3 regions of the Gordonia paraffinivorans genome follow, and region 2 is predicted to be linked to each of the others. Evidence: predicted binding sites of a transcription regulator. Region 2 holds the regulator's gene; each other region holds the start of a gene.
What was found. Region 2 encodes LexA, which represses DNA repair genes until DNA is damaged. Its sites were predicted from a motif close to CGAACANNTGTTCG; they were not measured.
Positions count from the first base shown of each region.

Region 1 (6,197 bases), 280 kb from region 2:
TGCGCATCACCGGCGAGCTCGCCGCCCAGACCACCCTGCTGCCCGTCGCGCACCTGACCGCGGTCAACCACAGCGTCGACGAGCTGCGCGCGCTGGTCGGCGCCTACGCCGATCAGGGCATCACGAACCTCCTCGCCCTGCGCGGCGACCCGCCCGGTGATCCGCTGGGCGAGTGGGTCAAGCACCCCGACGGCGTCGAGTACGCCGTCGAACTCGTCCGGCTCATCAAGGAACTCGGCGACTTCCACGTCGGCGTCGCCTCCTTCCCCGAGGGGCACCACCGCGCGATCGATCTCGAGCACGACACCGCCAACCTGGTGAACAAGCTGCGTGCCGGTGCCGAGTACTCGATCACCCAGATCTTCTTCGACGTCGAGGACTACCTGCGCCTGCGCGACCGGGTGAGCAAGGCCGACCCCGAGCAGGGCGCGAAGCCGATCATCCCGGGCATCATGCCGGTGACCTCCCTCGCGAGCATCAAGCGCATGGCCTACCTGTCGGGCTCGGTGATCCCGCCGGCGGTGGAGGAGCGATTCGCGAAGGCCGCCGGCGACGGGCCCGAGGAGAACCGCGAGGCGGTCCGCGCCGTCGGCATCGACTTCGCGACCGAAACCGCCGAGCGGCTCATCGCCGAGGGCGCGCCGTGCCTGCACTTCTGCAGCCTCAACTTCGCGAAGGCGACCACCGAGGTGCTCGGCCGGCTCGGCGTCGACGTCGACGCGGTGCTCCACGTCCCGGCCTGACGTCCGCTGCCGGGCGGGCCCGCTGGGCCTGCGATCCCGGGTTGCCGGTTCGGCGCCGGTCAGGCGTCCTTGCCGGAGGCCTCTCCCGACGAGTTGTTGCCCGATGATCCCTTGCCCGCGGTGGCCGGGGGAGTCGGGTCGGCCGCGGCCGACAGTCCTTCGGCGGACAGCGAGGTCGACGTGGTGTTCTTCGTCGGACGTCCCGGGCGCGGGCCCTTGTAGCGCATCCGGTAGGCCATCCGCGCGATGACGGCGACCACCAGCAGGCAGACGATCGCGAGGAACCACGACCAGCTGCTCACCGCCGCGGTCGCCGGATCGGGGTAGGTGGCGTCGGCGCTGAGGTCCGACGGTTCGCCCGGCTTCGGTGTCCAGGTGACGGTCGACTCGCCGACCTGCTCGCCGTTGGTGGCCGTGACCGGCCCGCCGAAGGTCACCGTGAGCTGCACGTGGTCGCGATTGGGCACGAGCTCGGAGAGGTCGGTGTCACCGCGGAACCGGACCACCTCGCCGCTGCGCTTGGCGGTGAGGTCCATCGTCAGCGAGGTCTCGCCGTAGGCGTCGGCGACGATGTCGCCGAGCTGACCGAACTGGCCGGCGGTGAGATCGGTGAAACTCGCGCGGGTGCCGACCCGGGTGACCTTCTCCTCGTCCTTCTCGTCCCCGCTCTTGTCGTCCCCGTTCTCGTCGTCCGGGCTCTCCTTGTATTCCGTCACCGAGACCTGGCCGAGCATCGATTCCGGGATGTCGAGCTGGGGCGCTCCCCGCGGGTTGTCCGGGGAGGTCGCGACGATGACGTTGCCGGAGTAGCGGTCGCCGACGGTCGTCGACCGCTCGAGGCAGCCGGCCGTCAGCGGCGACAGCAGCAACGCCGCGAGGAGGACCGCCAGCGGTGTCAGGCGGCGACGGGACCGGTGGCCGCGAGCGGCATCGAGGGTCGGTGAATCCGTATCGGGAGTCGACGATCGCACGCTGCTCATCGTGCCAGACGCTCAGCCGAAGAGCCGTCTGCGCCGCAAGACGGCGTGGGCGGCGATGTATCCGCTGGCGCCGGTGACGCCGCCGCCGGGGTGTGTCGACGCCCCGGCCAGGAACAACCCGTCCGCGCCGGGCACGCGGTGACCGGCGAGATCGGGCGTGGGACGCCACATGAACATCTGGTCGATCGACATCTCCACGTGCATGATGTTGCCGCCGATCATGCCCAGCTCTTCCTCCAGGTCGGCCGGCGTCTGGACGAACCTGTGATCGATGGACTCCGCGAAACCGGGTGCGTGCCGGTCGACCTCGGCGCACACGGCCTCGGCCGCGGCGGCACCGGCGTCCGCCCAGTCGCCTGCGGCGAGCCGGTACGGATGCCACTGCGCCCACAGGTTGATCGCGTGCCGGCCCTCGGGGGCGAGGCCCGGGTCGATCGCCGAGAAGCTCATCGCGACCACCGCCGGTCGCGGCGGCAGCTCACCGCCCGCCGCCGCGGAATGCGCGCGCACGAGGTGCGACCGGTCGGTGACGAGGAGTCCGAGGGCGGAATGCACTCCGTGCGCGGGCAGGTCGTCGGGCAGGCCCTGGTACTCGGGCAGCGCGGTGGTGCCCAGACGCACGGCCATCCCGATCCCGGTGCCGACGACGATGTCGCGTCGCCAGCGCTCGATGGTCGCCGGGTCGAATCCGCCCGCCGCGAGCAGGTCCAGCGTCGTCAGGACGTGGCACGCGCTGATCACCGTCGGCGTGCAGCGGCGATCACCGGACGCGGTCTCGACCCGCCAGTGGTCGCCGCATCGCGTGATCGACACGGCGGGGTCGCCGCACGAGATCTGCCCGCCGTCGGCGCCGATCCGGCTCACGAGCGCGTCGGTCAGGGCCCCGCTGCCGCCGACCGCGCGTCCCGGGGGAATCCGGTGCATGAGTGCGGCGAAACCGATCATCGGCGCGGTGCCCGGCGCGCTCATGGGCGGGCCGGACTGCGCGCCGAACCAGGCGAGGCCGGCCTTGAGGTGCTCGGAGTCGAACCAGCGGTCGAGCAGCGCGTCGCCGGGGGCCATGAGCTCGGCGGTCAGGTTGAGCATCTCGCCCCCGCGGCGGCCGATCACGCCGGTGCGGGCCGACGACGCGGTGGACCCGAGGCCGAGGAAGGAGCGGCCGAAACGGCCCATCGTCGCCGGCTGGTAGAACGCGTCCATCACCGCCGCGGCCCGCGGGGTCCAGGTCGCGACGAACTCCCGGTAGGCGGCGGCATCCCTTGCGCCGCAAGAACGTTCGATCGAAGCGCAGGTGGCGTCGAGGTCGGTGCGGAAGACGATCGCCGGAGCCGAGTCGGTGGCCGGGACGAATGCCCACGGGTCGCAGTCGATGTACCGCAGCCCGTGGGCGGCGAGGTCGAGGTCGTCGAGGACGGGGGAGTGCCGGATCATCAGGTGCGCCGACGAGCCGCGGTCGATGCGGTGTCCCGGAAAGCGCTCGACGGTGGACACCGCGCCGCCGGGGATGGCGTCGCGCTCGAGCACCTCGACGTCGCGCCCGGCCTGCGCGAGATAGGCCGCGGCGATGAGACCGTTGTGGCCGCCGCCGACGATCACCGCATCGCGCCGGAGGCCGTGCGGTGTGGCCGACGGGGTGCGCGGCGCGGTCATCCCGCCTCGCCGGCCTGCGGGCGGAACTCGAGGGGCAGCGGGCGGCCGAGGAAGGCGAACGGGCGCGGGTCGCCGGTGAAGGTGAAGCTGCGCAGGACGTCCTGGAAACCCATGCGTCGGTACAACGACCAGGCCCGGTTGCGCTCGGCCGGGATCTCCGGGGTCGACAGCAGGACGTGGCGTTCCGGACGGTCGGCGAGCAGGTTGACCAGCAGCCATTGTCCGATGCCGTGCCCCTGGGCGGTGGGGTGGACGTGGAGCTCGGTGAGCTCGAAGTAGTCGCGCGCGATGGCCTCGATGTCCTCGGGGGAGCGGCCGGTCTGGCGCAGTCCGAGTCGCAGCTGCTGGTTCCACCACTGGCCGGTGGCGCCGGTGTAGCCGTAGGCGATGCCGACGAGGACGTCGCCCGGGCCCCGGCCGACGGGCGGGGCGACCCGGCGCCGCGCGGCGGGCATGGCCTGCGCCTCGTCCGGTGGGATGGTCGCGATCGCCCCGATCGCGCGCCAGCCGGGCCGGGCGATGTGCTCGCGCCACAGGGCGGCGCGATGGATCTCGGTCCCGCGGGGGTATCCCATCGCGGTCACGTACACGTCGAGCGCCGGCTCGAGCCAGATGTGCGAGTCCTGACCGCTCAGGGTCACCAGCCGGATGGTCACGGCCGGGCCGCCTGTCGATCGGCGCCCGTCGTCCACACCCGGTGGGTCGCGGTGTTCTGGACCATGCTGGTGGGACTGTCCTCTCGGTGCAGGCTCCGCCCGTGGCCCCGAACCCGCCGGTCGCGGAATTCGGGCCGTGGGCCCTGGTGTTGAACCAGTTGCGTTCGATCCACGTGCGTGTGCCGATCGGCCGATCCGCGCCCGCACGAAGGTGACGGTCCACGTCTTGAAGAGGTGCCCGTCGCTAGCTATATTGAACGTGTCGAACGGGTGTTCGATGAATGTGCCTCCGCAAGCTGTTCGCGTTCATCCGACGACTCGGGCGGTCCGGTGGCGGACGAGGGAAGCGTCTGCCGCCGGACACGCCTCGCCGCCGCACGTGTGGTGCACTCCGCCGAGTGAGCGGGCCGAGCGATGTCAGACCCTTCCGGCAGGCTTCGGTACGACACAGCCCCGGCGGCACGGAACGCCGGGTGTTGCCGGCCCGGTGCACGAGAGGGGTGCACGGCAGAGAGGAGGACGCCATGCCCAGCAGGACCACCACCCGCCGGTCTGCATCGGGGTCGCGCCGCGGGGTTCCCGTCGACCCGGTCATGGTCGGTCGTGCCCGGGATCTCCTCCAGCGCGCGCATCTGCTCCTCGACAACGCCGACGGTGTCACCGACGACGCCGAGCGTTTCCGGCAGCTCTATCTGGTCGCGCTGCGTGCCGCAGGTGCGGCGCTCGCGATCGGCGAGCCGCCGACCACGACGCGGCGCAGGACCTCCAACGCGTGGACGCGCATCGGGGTCGTCGTGCCCGAGCTGGCCGGTCCCGCCGCGCGCTTCGCATCGCTGTCGTCTGTACGCATGAAGATCGAGTCGGGGATCATCCGGACTCTCGATCCGGAGAGCGTCGCCGGCATGCGGTTGCTCGTCGTCGACTTCCTTCGCAAGGTCGAGACCCTCGTCATCGCCTACGAACAAGGCAAATTCGGGACGGACGAGGTCCATATCGGGCAGACCGCGTGAGGTGCGGCACGTTTCCTGTGTGCTCGGCATGAAACCGTGATCGGTTCGTCCCGTACAAGACCCGGTTATGGTGGTCGCGGCCGATTTCACCTCGTATCATGGGTGTATATATGGCGCAGACGCCCTACCGGTCGCGGTTGACCGACGTCGGCGTCGCGGATCAGGGAGAAGGAGGGTCGGTGCCACTTTCGGAGCACGAGCAACGCATGCTCGAACAGATCGAGAGCGCTCTGTACGCGGAAGACCCCAAGTTTGCGTCCAGCGTCAAGAGCCGTCGGCTGGGCAGGTCGAGTGGCCGTCGCCGCCTGCAGGCCGTGGCGATCTTCGCCGTCGGCCTGGTACTGCTCGTCGGCGGTCTCATCGTCAAGATCGACATCGGGGGTTTCCCGATCGTCAGCCTCCTGGGCTTCCTGGTGATGTTCGGCGCCGGACTCTTCGCCCTGTGGGGTGACGATTCCGACGACGCGACGGTGACCCCCATCGGTCGCGGCGCCCGCAAGCCTGCCGGTGGCCGCGGAGGCAAGCGCAAGCTGTCCGAACGGATGGAGGAGCGCTTCAACCGCCGCTTCGAACAGGAGTGAGGCCCCACCGCGCCCCCTGAGGGCGTCGGTGGCCCCGATACGACTCAGAGACAGAGCCGCGTCCCGTCTCGGGACGCGGCTCTTTGCGTGTATGTCGGACCCGGTACCGCGGCTGCCGGCCCGACGGTACGCGGCCGCCCGCCACGCGTTCCCCCACTGCTCCCCACCGGGAGTCCCCACTTCCCCCCACCTGGGCTCCCCACTTCGCCCCACTCCGGGACAAATGCAGGTCGCAGACGCCTCTCACGTCACATGAGGCTCGGGTGTAACCGCGGTTCGACGTGGTCCGATCGTCGGGACACGCAGATCGACCCAAAATTTCACCCTTCTGAACTGGGGATTTACTGCCGATGGGAGATCGAGTGGGCACCTGGGGTGGAAAGTGGGGGAAAGTGGGGTACTGTGACAGCACTGGGTGAAGCGATCCGGAGCGTGAATCCCAGGGGGCAGGAGGTGTCGACATGTCGTCTGTGCGATTTGTCGGCGAATACCGGCCCAAGTTGGACGACAAGGGGCGACTCACGTTGCCTGCGCGGTTCCGCGACGATCTGGCGGGAGGATTGGTGGTCACGAAAGG
Region 1 covers NZ_CAACYD010000005.1:888,637-894,833, reverse strand. The annotation lists gene E1P53_RS06225 (methylenetetrahydrofolate reductase) at 1-743, shown strand, start outside; gene E1P53_RS06215 (LppM family (lipo)protein) at 803-1,723, opposite strand; gene E1P53_RS06210 (phytoene desaturase family protein) at 1,736-3,373, opposite strand; gene E1P53_RS06205 (GNAT family N-acetyltransferase) at 3,370-4,029, opposite strand; gene E1P53_RS06200 (SAV_6107 family HEPN domain-containing protein) at 4,554-5,039, shown strand; gene E1P53_RS06195 (SCO2097 family morphological protein) at 5,219-5,620, shown strand; gene mraZ (division/cell wall cluster transcriptional repressor MraZ) at 6,082-6,197, shown strand, end outside.
Region 1: E1P53_RS06200 (SAV_6107 family HEPN domain-containing protein) is a predicted target of LexA. The motif match lies at 4,293-4,306, and genes of this name have one in related genera.

Region 2 (6,197 bases):
CCCACCCACCTGCGGATGCACTTCGCCGTCGTCGACGCCAAGGGCAACGTGCTCGCGCGCTCGGACGAGCTCTCCGAGTTGCAGCGCACCACGAAGACCGCCGCGCCGAAGACGGTCAAGAACACCCTGTACCGGGAGTGGACCGCCGACGGCATCGGCACCCTCCCGCCGGAGAAGACCGTGAAGGTCGCCGGGCAGCAGCTCACCAGGTATCCGACCATCGACGCGGTCACCGACGACGCCGGCCGCACGCGCGGTGTGGTCGTCGTCGACGCCGCGTCCGAGCAGGTCCGGGACCGGTTGCTGCGCAGGGGCATCGTGGCTCTTCTCGATCTCGCGATACCGCCGCTGCAGCGACGGATCGCCGGATCGCTGGGTTCCACCGACCGGCTCGCGCTGAGCCAGAGTCCGTACCCCGATCTCGACTCGCTGCTCGCCGATTGCACGCGGCGTTCGATCCGCGACACCGTCGAGGCGCTCGATCCGTCGGCTCTCGCCGGAATCCGGTCGCCGGAGGCGTTCCGGGCGTTGGCCGAGAAGGTGCGTCCGCGAGTCGCCGAGGCCGCGCCCGCCTACTTCGATCTCGCCGTCGAGGTTCTCCGCCGGGTCGCACCGGTGCGCGCGGCGGTCGACCGCCACGCCGGCTCGCTGGCCGCCGACGACGTCGCCGAGCAGCTCGACAACCTCGTCTTCGACGGATTCGTCGGCGCCACCCCGCGTAGGCATCTGCAACACGTCCCCCGCTACCTCGAGGCGGCACAGGCCCGACTGCAGGCCCTGCCCGCCTCGGCGGCACGGGATCAGGCCGGAGTGGCCGTGGTGGATCGGGTGACCGAGCGCTGGGCACAGCGCCTGACGCAGGTTCCCGAGCATCGCCGGGACCACGTCAACGAGGAAGCGCAGTGGCTGGTGGAGGAACTCCGCGTGAGTCTGTTCGCCGAGCGGCTCGGCACCGCCTATCCGGTGTCGGAGAAGCGGGTCCTACGAACTCTTGACCGACTCGGCTGACTCCCTGGCCGACCGGAGATCGTCGATCTCGCGCTGGAAGTCGTCGATCGAGTCGAATGACCGGTACACGGACGCGAACCGGAGGTAGGCCACCTCGTCGAGGTCGCGCAGCGGCTTCAGGATCGCGAGACCGACCTCGTTGCTGGGGATCTCGGCCGAACCGCTGGCCCGGACCGTGTCCTCGACCTGCTGGGCGAGCTGCGCCAGCGCGTCCTCGGCGACATCGCGTCCCTGGCAGGCACGCCGCACACCGCGCATCACCTTCTCGCGGCTGAACGGCTCGGTGACGCCGTTGCGCTTGACGACGGCCAGAACCGCGCTCTCCACCGTGGAGAACCGGCGGCCGCATGCGACACAGGAACGACGACGCCTGATGGCCTGTCCCTCGTCAGCGACACGCGAGTCGATGACCTTGGTGTCGTCGTTCTTGCAGAAGGGGCAGCGCATCGTATCCTCACGCGGGTCGCGGGACCTCTCCGCGCCGACGTTCGCCGCGTCGGGCCGTGTCTCGGCCGGTCCCTGTGACATCGAGGATACCGTCGGGCCTATCGGTACCTCGGCGTCAGGAGTGGCTGACCGACGCGAAGACCGCTCGACGGCAGGTCGTTCAGTCGGATGATGTCCTCGACGACCGCCTCACGCGGCAGGTCGGGCGCCACCCGGGCGGCGATGCCGGTGAGCGAGTCACCCGAGCGCACGTGGACCACCTCGGTGCCGACCGCCGAGGGCGCGACCGACGCCGCGTAGTTCTGGCCGACGACCGACAGCACCCACACCGCGAGTGCCAGGCCGACCCCGGCGAGGATCGCGACCGCGGTCCGGCGACGACGGCGGATCGCCGCCGACGGCGCGACGCGCAGCGCGCGATCGTCGGCATCCACGCGCGCCGGGACGAGACCGCGCCCTCGCGTGCCCACCGGCGACGCACACCGCGTCGCGGCGATCCGGGGACCGTAGATCACCGACTCCGGTGCGGGTCGGTTGTCGGCGGCCCGGTTGTCCGCCGGGCGCCGGCGCGGGACGGCGCGACGACCGGGAACGACGGGATCGGCGTCGCCGGGGACGAGGCGGGTGCGGCCGGTACCGGCGCGCACGACATCGGGGCGCAGGGTGTCGACGCGGATCGGGTCGGCGAGAGTCGCGGTGCGCATGGGGCCCTCCGGTGTGGTCGGTCGAACCGGGTGTTCGAACCGTTCGACAGTCGATCACCTGTTCGATGAACTGATGTTCGATTTCTACCACGCGGCTCCGACAATGTCTCGCGACACGTCGAACAAATGTTTGATGCCGGCGGGATCCTCGGTTAGGCTCGTCCCCAGTCGAAGCCATCTACCAGCACGTTCGGAATCGAGAGGAACCCGACCATGAGCGATGACGGCGGTAAGCGCACTCCACCGCGGGGCGCCGACGAGCCCGTCAGCCCCGAGGACATCGCGGCTGCGGAGGCCTCCCTCACGCCGCGTCAGCGTGGCGTCCTCGAGGTGATCCGCAAGTCGGTGCGCGAGCGCGGCTACCCGCCGAGCATCCGGGAGATCGGCGACGCGGTCGGCCTCACCTCCACCTCCTCGGTGGCCCACCAGTTGCGCACGCTCGAGCGCAAGGGACTCCTCAAGCGCGACGCCAACCGTCCGCGCGCGGTCAACATAGCCCCGAACGAGCCTCCGACCCCGACCTCCCCCAACGGCGAGCCGCTCCCCGAGCCGACCTTCGTCCCGGTCCTCGGCCGGATCGCCGCCGGCGGCCCGATCCTCGCCGAGGAGGCCGTCGAGGACGTCTTCCCGCTCCCCCGCGAACTCGTCGGCGAGGGATCGCTGTTCCTGCTCAAGGTCGTCGGCGAGTCGATGATCGACGCGGCGATCTGCGACGGCGACTGGGTCGTGGTCCGTCAGCAGAACGTGGCCGACAACGGCGACATCGTGGCCGCGATGATCGACGGCGAGGCCACGGTCAAGACGTTCAAGCGCCAGAAGGGTCATGTGTGGCTGATGCCGCACAACGAGTTGTTCGACCCGATCCCCGGTGACGACGCCGTCATCCTGGGCAAGGTCGTCACCGTCATCCGGCGGATCTGACACCCTCGGGTTCACTTCCGAGCACCGCGGCGGCCGCCGCGCGGGCCGCAGCCGGATCGGTGGTGGCCAGCGCAGCGGCCGCCGCGTTCTCACATGCGGTGAGAGTGACCTCGCCGAGTGCGGCGCCGACGGCCGCGGACGCGGCCGGGGCACTCGACAGCGAGGTGACGCCGAGACCCACCAGGACGCACGCCAGAGCCGGGTCGGCCGCCGCCTCGCCGCAGACGCCCACCGGTTTACCCAGGGCGCGACCGGCTTTCGCGACCGCCGCGACGAGGTGCAGTACCGCGGGTTGCCACGGGTCGGTGAGGGCGGAGAGGTCGGCCGACATCCGGTCGGCGGCCATCGTGTACTGCGTGAGGTCATTGGTGCCGATCGACACGAAGTCGACCTCGGCGAGGATCGCGGGCGCGAGGATCGCCGCGGCGGGCACCTCGACCATGACCCCGGCGACGAGGTCGCGCGCGCGTACCCGCGCCGCGAAGGCCGCGGCCTCGGCCGGCGAGGCGATCATCGGCGCCATCACCCACGGCCGGCTCCCGGTCTCCCGCGCCGCCTGTGCTATCGCGTCGAGCTGGCGTTCACGGACCTCCGGGTGCGCCAACGCGATCCGATCACCGCGCACACCGAGGGCCGGGTTGGCCTCGTCCGGGTGGTCGACGAACCGCAGCGGCTTGTCCGAGCCTGCGTCGAGGGTGCGCACGACCACCTTCCGGCCGGCGAACGCGTCGAAGACCTCGCGGTAGATGGCGGCCTGGTCGTCGACCGACGGCTCGTCGGCGCGTCCGAGAAAGGCTAGTTCGGTGCGGAACAGGCCCACCCCTTCGACGGGATGCGCCGTCGCGGCGCGGGCCGACGCGCCGTCTGCGACGTTGGCCAGGACGGCGACCTCGACGCCGTCGGCGGTGCGGCCGGGTCCGGTCCAGCCCGCGATCCGCGCGGCGCGACGTCGATGTGCCGTGACCCTCTCCTGCGCCTCCGCGGCGTCGGGGGCGACGACGACCTCTCCCGCGGTCCCGTCGACGAGAACCGGTGTGCCCACGTCGATCGCGCCGAGTCCGGGCACGGCGACGACACACGGGATCCCGAGCTGGCGCGCGATGATCGCGGTGTGACTGGTGGGGCCGCCGAGACGGGTCACCAGCGCGATGGTCGTGGCGGGGTCGAGACCCGCGGTGTCGGCGGGCGCGAGATCATCGGCGAGCAGCACCGACGGGACGTCCGGCGTCGGGACGCCGGGCTCCGGCAGGCCGAGAAGTTCGGCGACGACGCGGTCGCGGACGTCGTTGAGGTCGGTGACGCGTTCGGCCATCAGGCCGCCCATCCTGCTGAACACCGCGGCGAACTGTTCGGTTGCGGCCGCGGCCGCCGCCGGTGCGCTCACCCCCTTCTCGACGAGCTTCGTCGCCGCACCGACCCAGCCGCGGTCCTCTGCGAGCGCTGCCGTCGCGGCGAGCACCTCGGCGGCCGCGCCGGTGTTCTGTGACGCCCGGTCACGCAGGCGTGCGGCCACGACAGCTGCGGCGCGGGCGAACCGTTCGACCTCGTCCGCTCGACGATCCTCCGGCACCTCGCTGGTCGAACCGAGCGCCTCGGCGGAGTAATCGGGCCGCACCCCCGGCCAGAGCGCGGGGCCGTAGGCCACGCCACCGACGACCGGGGTGCCTGTCAGTGTCTGCGTCATGTGACCACGCTTACAAAAACGCCTTGACTTGTCAACACAAACAAGCGTAAACAGAATCACATCAACACCGAAACCAACACGACCCCACATCAGATCGGAGCAGCGTGTACGCCGAGGAGAGACAACAGGCCATCGCCGACGAGGTTCGCGTCGCGGGCCGGGCATCGGTGGCCGAGCTCGCCGCGAAGTTCGATGTGACCAGCGAGACCGTTCGTCGCGACCTCGCGGTTCTCGAGAAGGCGGGACACGTGCAGCGCGTGCACGGCGGGGCCGTCCGCCCCGAGGTGATGCGTGTCGTCGCAGAACTCGGCGTCGCCGAGCGGGAGACCGCCCAGACCGAGGAGAAGGCCGCGATCGGTCGTGCCGCGATGTCCTTTCTCCCACCCGACGGCGGATCGGTCCTGTTCGACGCCGGCACCACGACCTATCGCGCGGCCGAGGCACTGCCCCGCGATCGCACACTGACCCTCATCACCAACAGCCTGCCCATCGCCGGCCTGCTCGCCGCCCGCCACGTCGACGGCCTGCACGCACTCGGGGGCCGCGTGCGCGGCCTGACCCAGGCGACCGTGGGCGCGCAGACCGTGGCCGCACTGTCCCGGATGCGGATCACCACCGCGTTCGTCGGCACCAACGGCCTCACCGAAGCGCACGGACTATCCACTCCGGACCCCGACGAGGCGGCGGTGAAGTCCGCGATGGTCGCCGCGGCACAGCGGGTCATCGTGCTCGCCGACAGCTCGAAGATGGGCCGCGAGGAGCTCTCCGGGTTCGCGACCGTCGACGACATCGACGTCCTCGTCACAGATTCCGGGATCGACCCGCAGTTCTCGGCCGCGCTGTCCGCACGCGGCATCGAGGTCGTGATCGCGTGATCCTGACCGTCACCGCCAATCCGAGCCTCGACCGCACTCTCGAGCTCGGCGGGCCCCTGCGTCGCGGCGAGGTCCAGCGCGCGGGAGTCGTCCGGGCGCAGCCGGGCGGCAAGGGAGTCAATGTGTCCCGCACCGTCGCGACGGCGGGGCTGGCGACCTGTGCGCTACTCCCCGCGCGTCCCGGCGACCCGCTGCTCGCCGCCCTCGACGACCTCGGGCTCCCATACGACGCAGTTTCCGTCGACGACGAGGTGCGTTCGAACGTCACCATCGCCGAGTCCGACGGCACGACCACCAAGGTGAACGCCCCCGGTGTACCGCTCACGCCGGAACAGCTCGACGAGCTCACCACGCTGATCCGAACCCACGCCGAGGGCGCGGCCTGGGTCACCCTCTGCGGTTCACTGCCACCGGGCGTGCCGCACGACTGGTATCGCCGCATCGCCGACGCGCTGATGACCGCAGGGTGCCGCGTCGCCGTCGACACCTCCGGCGAACCGTTGCGCGCCGCGGCCGCCGGCCGACTCGACCTGATCAAGCCGAACGAGGACGAACTCG
Region 2 covers NZ_CAACYD010000005.1:605,904-612,100, forward strand. The annotation lists gene hrpA (ATP-dependent RNA helicase HrpA) at 1-1,008, shown strand, start outside; gene nrdR (transcriptional regulator NrdR) at 982-1,455, opposite strand; gene E1P53_RS04905 (LysM peptidoglycan-binding domain-containing protein) at 1,554-2,159, opposite strand; gene lexA (transcriptional repressor LexA) at 2,373-3,080, shown strand; gene E1P53_RS04915 (putative PEP-binding protein) at 3,064-4,764, opposite strand; gene E1P53_RS04920 (DeoR/GlpR family DNA-binding transcription regulator) at 4,869-5,639, shown strand; gene pfkB (1-phosphofructokinase) at 5,636-6,197, shown strand, end outside.

Region 3 (6,197 bases), on a different contig from region 2:
CGACGTCGACTACCGCCCCGGCGACGTGCTGCTGTTCGGCCCGGAACCGACGGGACTGCCCGACGAGGTGCTGGCCGAACCGGAGGTCACCGACCGCATCCGGATCCCGATGCTCGCCGGACGCCGGTCGCACAACCTGGCCAACTCCGCCAGCATCGTCGTGTACGAGGCCTGGCGGCAGAACGGATTCGCCGGAGCCGTGTGATCCCCGACCGGGTCCGGCTATCCGACCCGGAAGCGCTTGGTGCGGGCGGTTGCGCCGCCGATCAGCGCGACCTTGCTCTTCGGGACCCCGAGGTGCTTGGCCAGCAACTCGGCCACGGCCTTGTTGGCGCGGCCCTCGATGGCGGGCTCCCGGACGTAGACGGTGAGGGCACCGTCGGGGCCTGCCTCCACGAGCGGCCCCTTGGCACTCTTCGGCTTGACGGTCACCACGACCTGCTCTGACATAGCTCCCTGCGATTCGTCGTCGACCCGGACACACTACGTGGGGTCACTGCCAGTCCCTGGATCTGGTCCCCACCCGAAGATCCATGCGCTGCAACCGATCTGCAACGACGGTCACAGCCCCCTCCGCGTTCTGCACCCGACCGCGCACGATCAGCGCCGGTGCGGTCTGCGCCAGTACACGGTACCGCGTCCAGAGACCCACGGAACACACCACATTGACCATGCCGGTCTCGTCCTCGAGATTGATGAAGGTCACCCCCGACGCCGTCGCCGGCCGCTGCCGGTGGGTCACCGCTCCCCCGACCAGAACCCGGGCGCCGTCGCGCACCGACAGCAGCCGGTCGGCCGGCAGGACCCCCATCGCGTCCAGGCGCGGACGCAGGAACTGCGTCGGATACGACTTCGGGGTGATGCCGGTGGCCCAGGCGTCGGTGGCGGACAGTTCGACGTCGGACAATCCGGGCAGCGTGGGAGTCGATGTCGCGGGCCGCAACCCGAGCTGGTCGTCGCGCACGGTGGCGGCGGCCCCGGCCTCCCACAGCGCCTGGCGCCGGCTGAGGCCGAAACAGTCGAAGGCGCCGGCACCGGCCAGTCCTTCGAGTTCTTTGGCGGTCAGCCCGGCGCGGCGGGAGACATCGGAGATATCGGTGTACGGCCCGTCGGCACGGCGGTCGACGATGCGCTGTGCCACCTCCGCACCGACCCCGCGCACCTCGTCGAGCCCGAGCCTCACATCGAGGCCCTCGTTCTCCAGGGTCGCGTGGGCGAGGGAGGCGTTGATGTCGGGCCGGTGGACGGCCACCCCATGCCGCCGGGCATCGGCGACCAGCGTCTGCGGCGAGTAGAAGCCCATGGGCTGCGCCCGCAGCAGCGCGGCGCAGAACGCGGCCGGATGGTGCAACTTGAACCACGACGAGTAGAAGACCAGTGACGCGAAGCTCTGCGAATGGCTCTCCGGGAAGCCGAAGTTCGCGAATGCGGCCATCTTCTCGAAGATGCGGTCGGCGGTGTCGCCGGTGATCCCGTGCAACCGTTCCATGCCCTCGTAGAAGCGCTTGCGCAGCCGCTCCATCTTCTCCGGCGACCGCTTGGAGCCCATCGCCCGGCGCAGCTGGTCGGCCTCCGATGCGTCGAAGCCGGCGACGTCGACGGCCAGCTGCATCAGCTGTTCCTGGAACAGCGGCACGCCCAGCGTGCGTTCGAGGGCCTTGTGCATCGACGGGTGTTCGACGGTCGGCGGCTCCTGCCCGTTGCGCCGTTTGATGTACGGGTGCACCGAGCCGCCCTGGATGGGACCGGGGCGGATGAGGGCCACCTCGACGACGAGGTCGTAGAAACAGCGCGGCTTCAGTCGCGGGAGGGTCGCCATCTGCGCCCGCGACTCCACCTGGAACACCCCCACCGAGTCGGCGCGGCAGAGCATCTCGTAGACGGCGGGTTCGGAGAGGTCCAGGGTCGCCAGGTCGACCTCGATCCCCTTGTGTTCGGCGACCAGGTCGATCGCGTAGTGCAGCGCCGACAGCATGCCCAGGCCCAGGAGGTCGAACTTCACCAGACCGATGGCCGCGCAGTCGTCCTTGTCCCACTGCAACACGCTGCGGTTCTCCATCCGCGCCCACTCGGTGGGGCAGACGTCGGCGATGGGCCGGTCGCAGATCACCATCCCGCCGGAGTGGATTCCCAGATGCCGTGGCATGCCGAGGATCTCGCCGGCGAGTTCGGCGACGTCGTCGGGTGCGGTGTCCGGCGATTTCGACCAGGCGTCCTGCTGACCGGGCGCGTAGCCGAGCGCACGCGCCATGTCGCGGATGGCCGACCGGCCGCGGTAGGTGATGACGTTGGCCACCTGCGCGCTGCGATCGCGCCCGTACCGGCGGTAGACGTACTGGATCGCCTCCTCGCGCCGGTCGGATTCGATGTCCACGTCGATGTCCGGGGGCCCGTCGCGCTCCGGGGCGAGGAACCGTTCGAACAGCAGCCCGTTGGCGACCGGGTCGACGTTGGTGATGCCGAGCGCGTAACAGACCGCGGAATTGGCCGCGCTCCCCCGGCCCTGGCACAGGATGTCGTTGGCCTTGCAGAAGTCGACGATGTCGGCGACGACGAGGAAGTAGCCGGGGAACGAGAGCGCCTCGATGATGACGAGTTCGTGTTCGATCTGCTGGTAGGCCTGCGGATGTTCGGCCGGCGTCCCGTATCGGCGACGTGCGCGCGTCATGGTCAGTTCTCGCAGCCAACTCGCCTCGGTGTGCCCCTCCGGGACGTCGAACGGCGGCAGCTGCGGTGCGATGAGGCCCAGCCGGAAGGCGCAGTCCGAGGCGATGCCGACCGCGTTGTCGATCGCGTCGAGGTGCGCGGGCATCAGCCGCGCCATCTCGTCGCCGCTGCGCAGGTGGGCACCGGCCACCCCGGGCATCCAGCCGCCGATGGTGTCGATGTCGGTGCGTGCGCGGACCGCGGCCATCGCCATCGCGAGCCGGCGGCGTCGGGGTGCGGCGAAGTGTGCGCCGGTGGTGGCCACGGTCGGTATGCCGGCACGGGCCGCGAGACCGGCGAGCACGGCGTTGCGCTCGTCGTCGTCGGGCAGCCCCTGCGCGGTGAGTTCGCAGACGACGTTGTCGCGACCGTAGATCTCGAGCATCTCCCGCAGCGCGATCTCCGCCGCCTGCTCCCCGCCGCGGTCGAGGGCGCGCCGGACCGCCCCCTTGCGGCATCCGGTGAGGATCAGCCAGTGCCCGTCACCGGCGCCGGCCAATGCGTCGCGGTCGTATCGCAGCAGCCCCTTCTCCCCTGCGACCATGTGCGCGTCGGCGATCGCGCGCGACAACCGCCGGTAGCCCTCGCCGTCGCGCGCGAGCACCAGCAGGTGCTCGCCCGGCGGATCGTTGTGCCCGGTCCGGGCGGCGTCGGGCTCCAGCGACAGCTCCGACCCGAATACCGTCGGCATCCCGAATTCCCTTGCCGCCTCGGCGAATCGGACGATGCCGTAGAAACCGTCGTGGTCGGTGATGGCCAGCGCCTCCAGACCGAGTCGCTGCGCCTCCTCCACCATCTCCTCCGGCATCGACGCGCCGTCGAGGAAGCTGTAGGCACTGTGCGCATGCAGTTCGGCGTAGGCCACCGACGACGCGCCGCGCGAGATGTCGGCGGCCTGGTAGGCGCCGCGCTTGCGCGACCACGCCGGGCTGTCGCTGCCGTCGCCCGGAAACATCGCGTGGTCGCTGTCGTCGGGGCCGAACTCCGTCCCCGGCCGACCGCCGCCGGGCGCCCGACCGGAGAGCACCCGCTCCATCTCCGACCACGTCGGAGGCCCCTGATCCCAGCCCACACCGACAGTCTATCGAACATGAGTTCGAATGGATATTCTCACCGAACCCATTGCACTGGCCCGATTTAGGTGTCACTCTGAGTACCAGACAGATTCCATCTCCTTCGGGGGGAGGGGACATCGAGCGGGACCTGGCGCCCGCGCATCACGATGGGATCACCATGACCAGCTACTTCATCACCGGAGGCAGCGGATTCATCGGTCGGCGTGTCATCGAGCGTCTTCTGACCGTCGACCCCGATGCGACCGTTCACGCACTCGTGCGCGAGTCGTCGCGGTCCGCCTTCACCGCCATGCTCGACGAACTCGGCGCGGGTGAGCGCGTGACACCCGTCGTCGGCGACCTGACCAGTCCGGGCCTCGGCATCGACCCGGCCGGGCTGCCCGACATCGACCACGTCGTCCACCTCGCCGCGATCTACGACATGGCCGCCGACGCCGAGTCGCAGCGAGAGGCCAACGTGCTCGGCACCTCGCGGGTCGCCGACTTCGCGATCGCCCGCGACGCACTCATGCACCACGTGTCGTCGATCGCAGTGGCCGGCGACCACCGCGGACGCTTCACCGAGGCCGATTTCGAGGTCGGCCAGGGTTTTCCGACGGCGTATCACCGCACGAAGTTCGAGGCCGAACGCGTCGTGCGCGAACGCGAGGGGCTGCGGTGGCGCGTGTACCGCCCGTCGATCGTGGTCGGCGACTCGCGGACCGGCGAGATGGACAAGATCGACGGCCCCTACTACTTCTTCGGGCATCTGGCGATGCTCGGCCGGCTGCCTCGTGTGCTGCGCCTGCCGATGCCGGATCTCGGCCGGCTCAACATGGTGCCGGTCGATTACGTCGCCGCCGCGATGGTCGCGCTGATCGCCGTGCAGCCGGATCGCAGCGGACTGGTGTTCCACCTCGGCGACACCCGGTCGTTGACGACCACCGAGATGTACAACGCCCTCGCCCCGGCGTTCGGCGCCCCCAAGGGATTCGACGCGGTCCCGCACCGCCTGGTCGAGCCCGTGCTGAACCTCTCCGGCATGGGGGCGGCCAAGGTGGGGCGCGATCTGATCGCCGCACAACAGGGCATCCCCGCCGCGGTGCTCGACGCGGTCTCGCTGCCGGTGGAGTTCTCTTCCGACGCCACGATCGCCGTCCTGCACGATCACGGCATCAGCGTGCCGGACTTCACCGAATACGCGCCCGGGCTGTGGCATTACTGGTCCCACCATCTCGACCGTTCGCGCAACCGGCGTCGCGATCCCCGCGGACCGCTGGTGGGCAAGAACATCCTCATCACCGGGGGTTCGAGCGGCATCGGCAAGGCGACCGCCCGCATGTGCGTCGCCCGCGGCGCCAACGTGATCATCGTGGCCCGCAACGCCGACGAACTCGACGCGGCGGTGGACGAACTGAATTCGACGACCAGCAAGCAGGGCATCCCGCCCGGGCGCGCGGTCGCCTACCGGTGCGACATCACCGACGAGGAGTCGGTCAACGCACTCGTCAAATCGGTGCTCGCCGAACACGATCACGTGGACGTGCTCGTCAACAATGCCGGGCGGTCGATCCGCCGCGCCGCGATCAACTCGGTGGACCGCGCCCACGACCACCACCGGGTCATGGCGGTCAACTACTTCGGGGCGGTGAATCTCACCCTCGGCCTGCTGCCGCACATGGTGGAACGCCAGTCCGGCCACATCGTGAACGTCACCTCGATTGCGGTGCAGTCCCGCGGGCCGCGGTTCGGCGCGTACGCGGCGTCGAAGGCGGCGCTGGAGGCGTTCGGCGACGTCACCGGGACCGAGACCGTGTCCGATCACGTGACGTTCAGCAATGTTCGTCTGCCGCTGGTCAAGACGCGGATGATCGAGCCGACCGAGGCCTACCGCGACCAGCCCGGGACCTGGGACGTCGACAAGGCCGCGGCACGCGTGCTGCACGCGATCGTCCACCGGCCCAAGCGCGTGAGTTCGGTGTTGGGTACGATCGCCGAGATCGGTCATCGGCTGACCCCGGAGCTGACCACCCGCATCCTGCACCAGGAGTACCTGCTGGTCGGCGAGTCGGCCGCGGCGATGGGCCGCCGCACCCGCACGGGTGGTCGCGACGCGTGATCGACACCCCGTACCTGGAGGTCGACGTCGACCGCCTGGACCGCAACCTCGCCGCGCTCGCGGCGTCGGCCCGCCGGGCCGGGGTCGACGTCCGGCCTCACGCCAAGACCCACAAGTGCGCCGAGATCGCACGCAGGCAGATCGATGCCGGCGCGGTCGGGCTGACGGTCGCGACCGTCGGGGAGGCCGAGGCCTTCGCCGACGCCGCAGGCATCACCGGCTGCACCGACCTGTTCATCGCATTCCCGCTGTGGGCCGGAGCGGAGAAGTCCGCCCGGCTCCGTGCACTGGCCGAGCGCGTGTCGCTGCGCATCGGC
Region 3 covers NZ_CAACYD010000007.1:1,403,443-1,409,639, reverse strand. The annotation lists gene E1P53_RS19470 (tRNA (cytidine(34)-2'-O)-methyltransferase) at 1-205, shown strand, start outside; gene E1P53_RS19465 (DUF167 domain-containing protein) at 223-450, opposite strand; gene E1P53_RS19460 (error-prone DNA polymerase) at 494-3,778, opposite strand; gene E1P53_RS19455 (SDR family oxidoreductase) at 3,940-5,880, shown strand; gene E1P53_RS19450 (alanine racemase) at 5,877-6,197, shown strand, end outside.
Region 3: E1P53_RS19460 (error-prone DNA polymerase) is a predicted target of LexA. The motif match lies at 3,792-3,805, and genes of this name have one in related genera.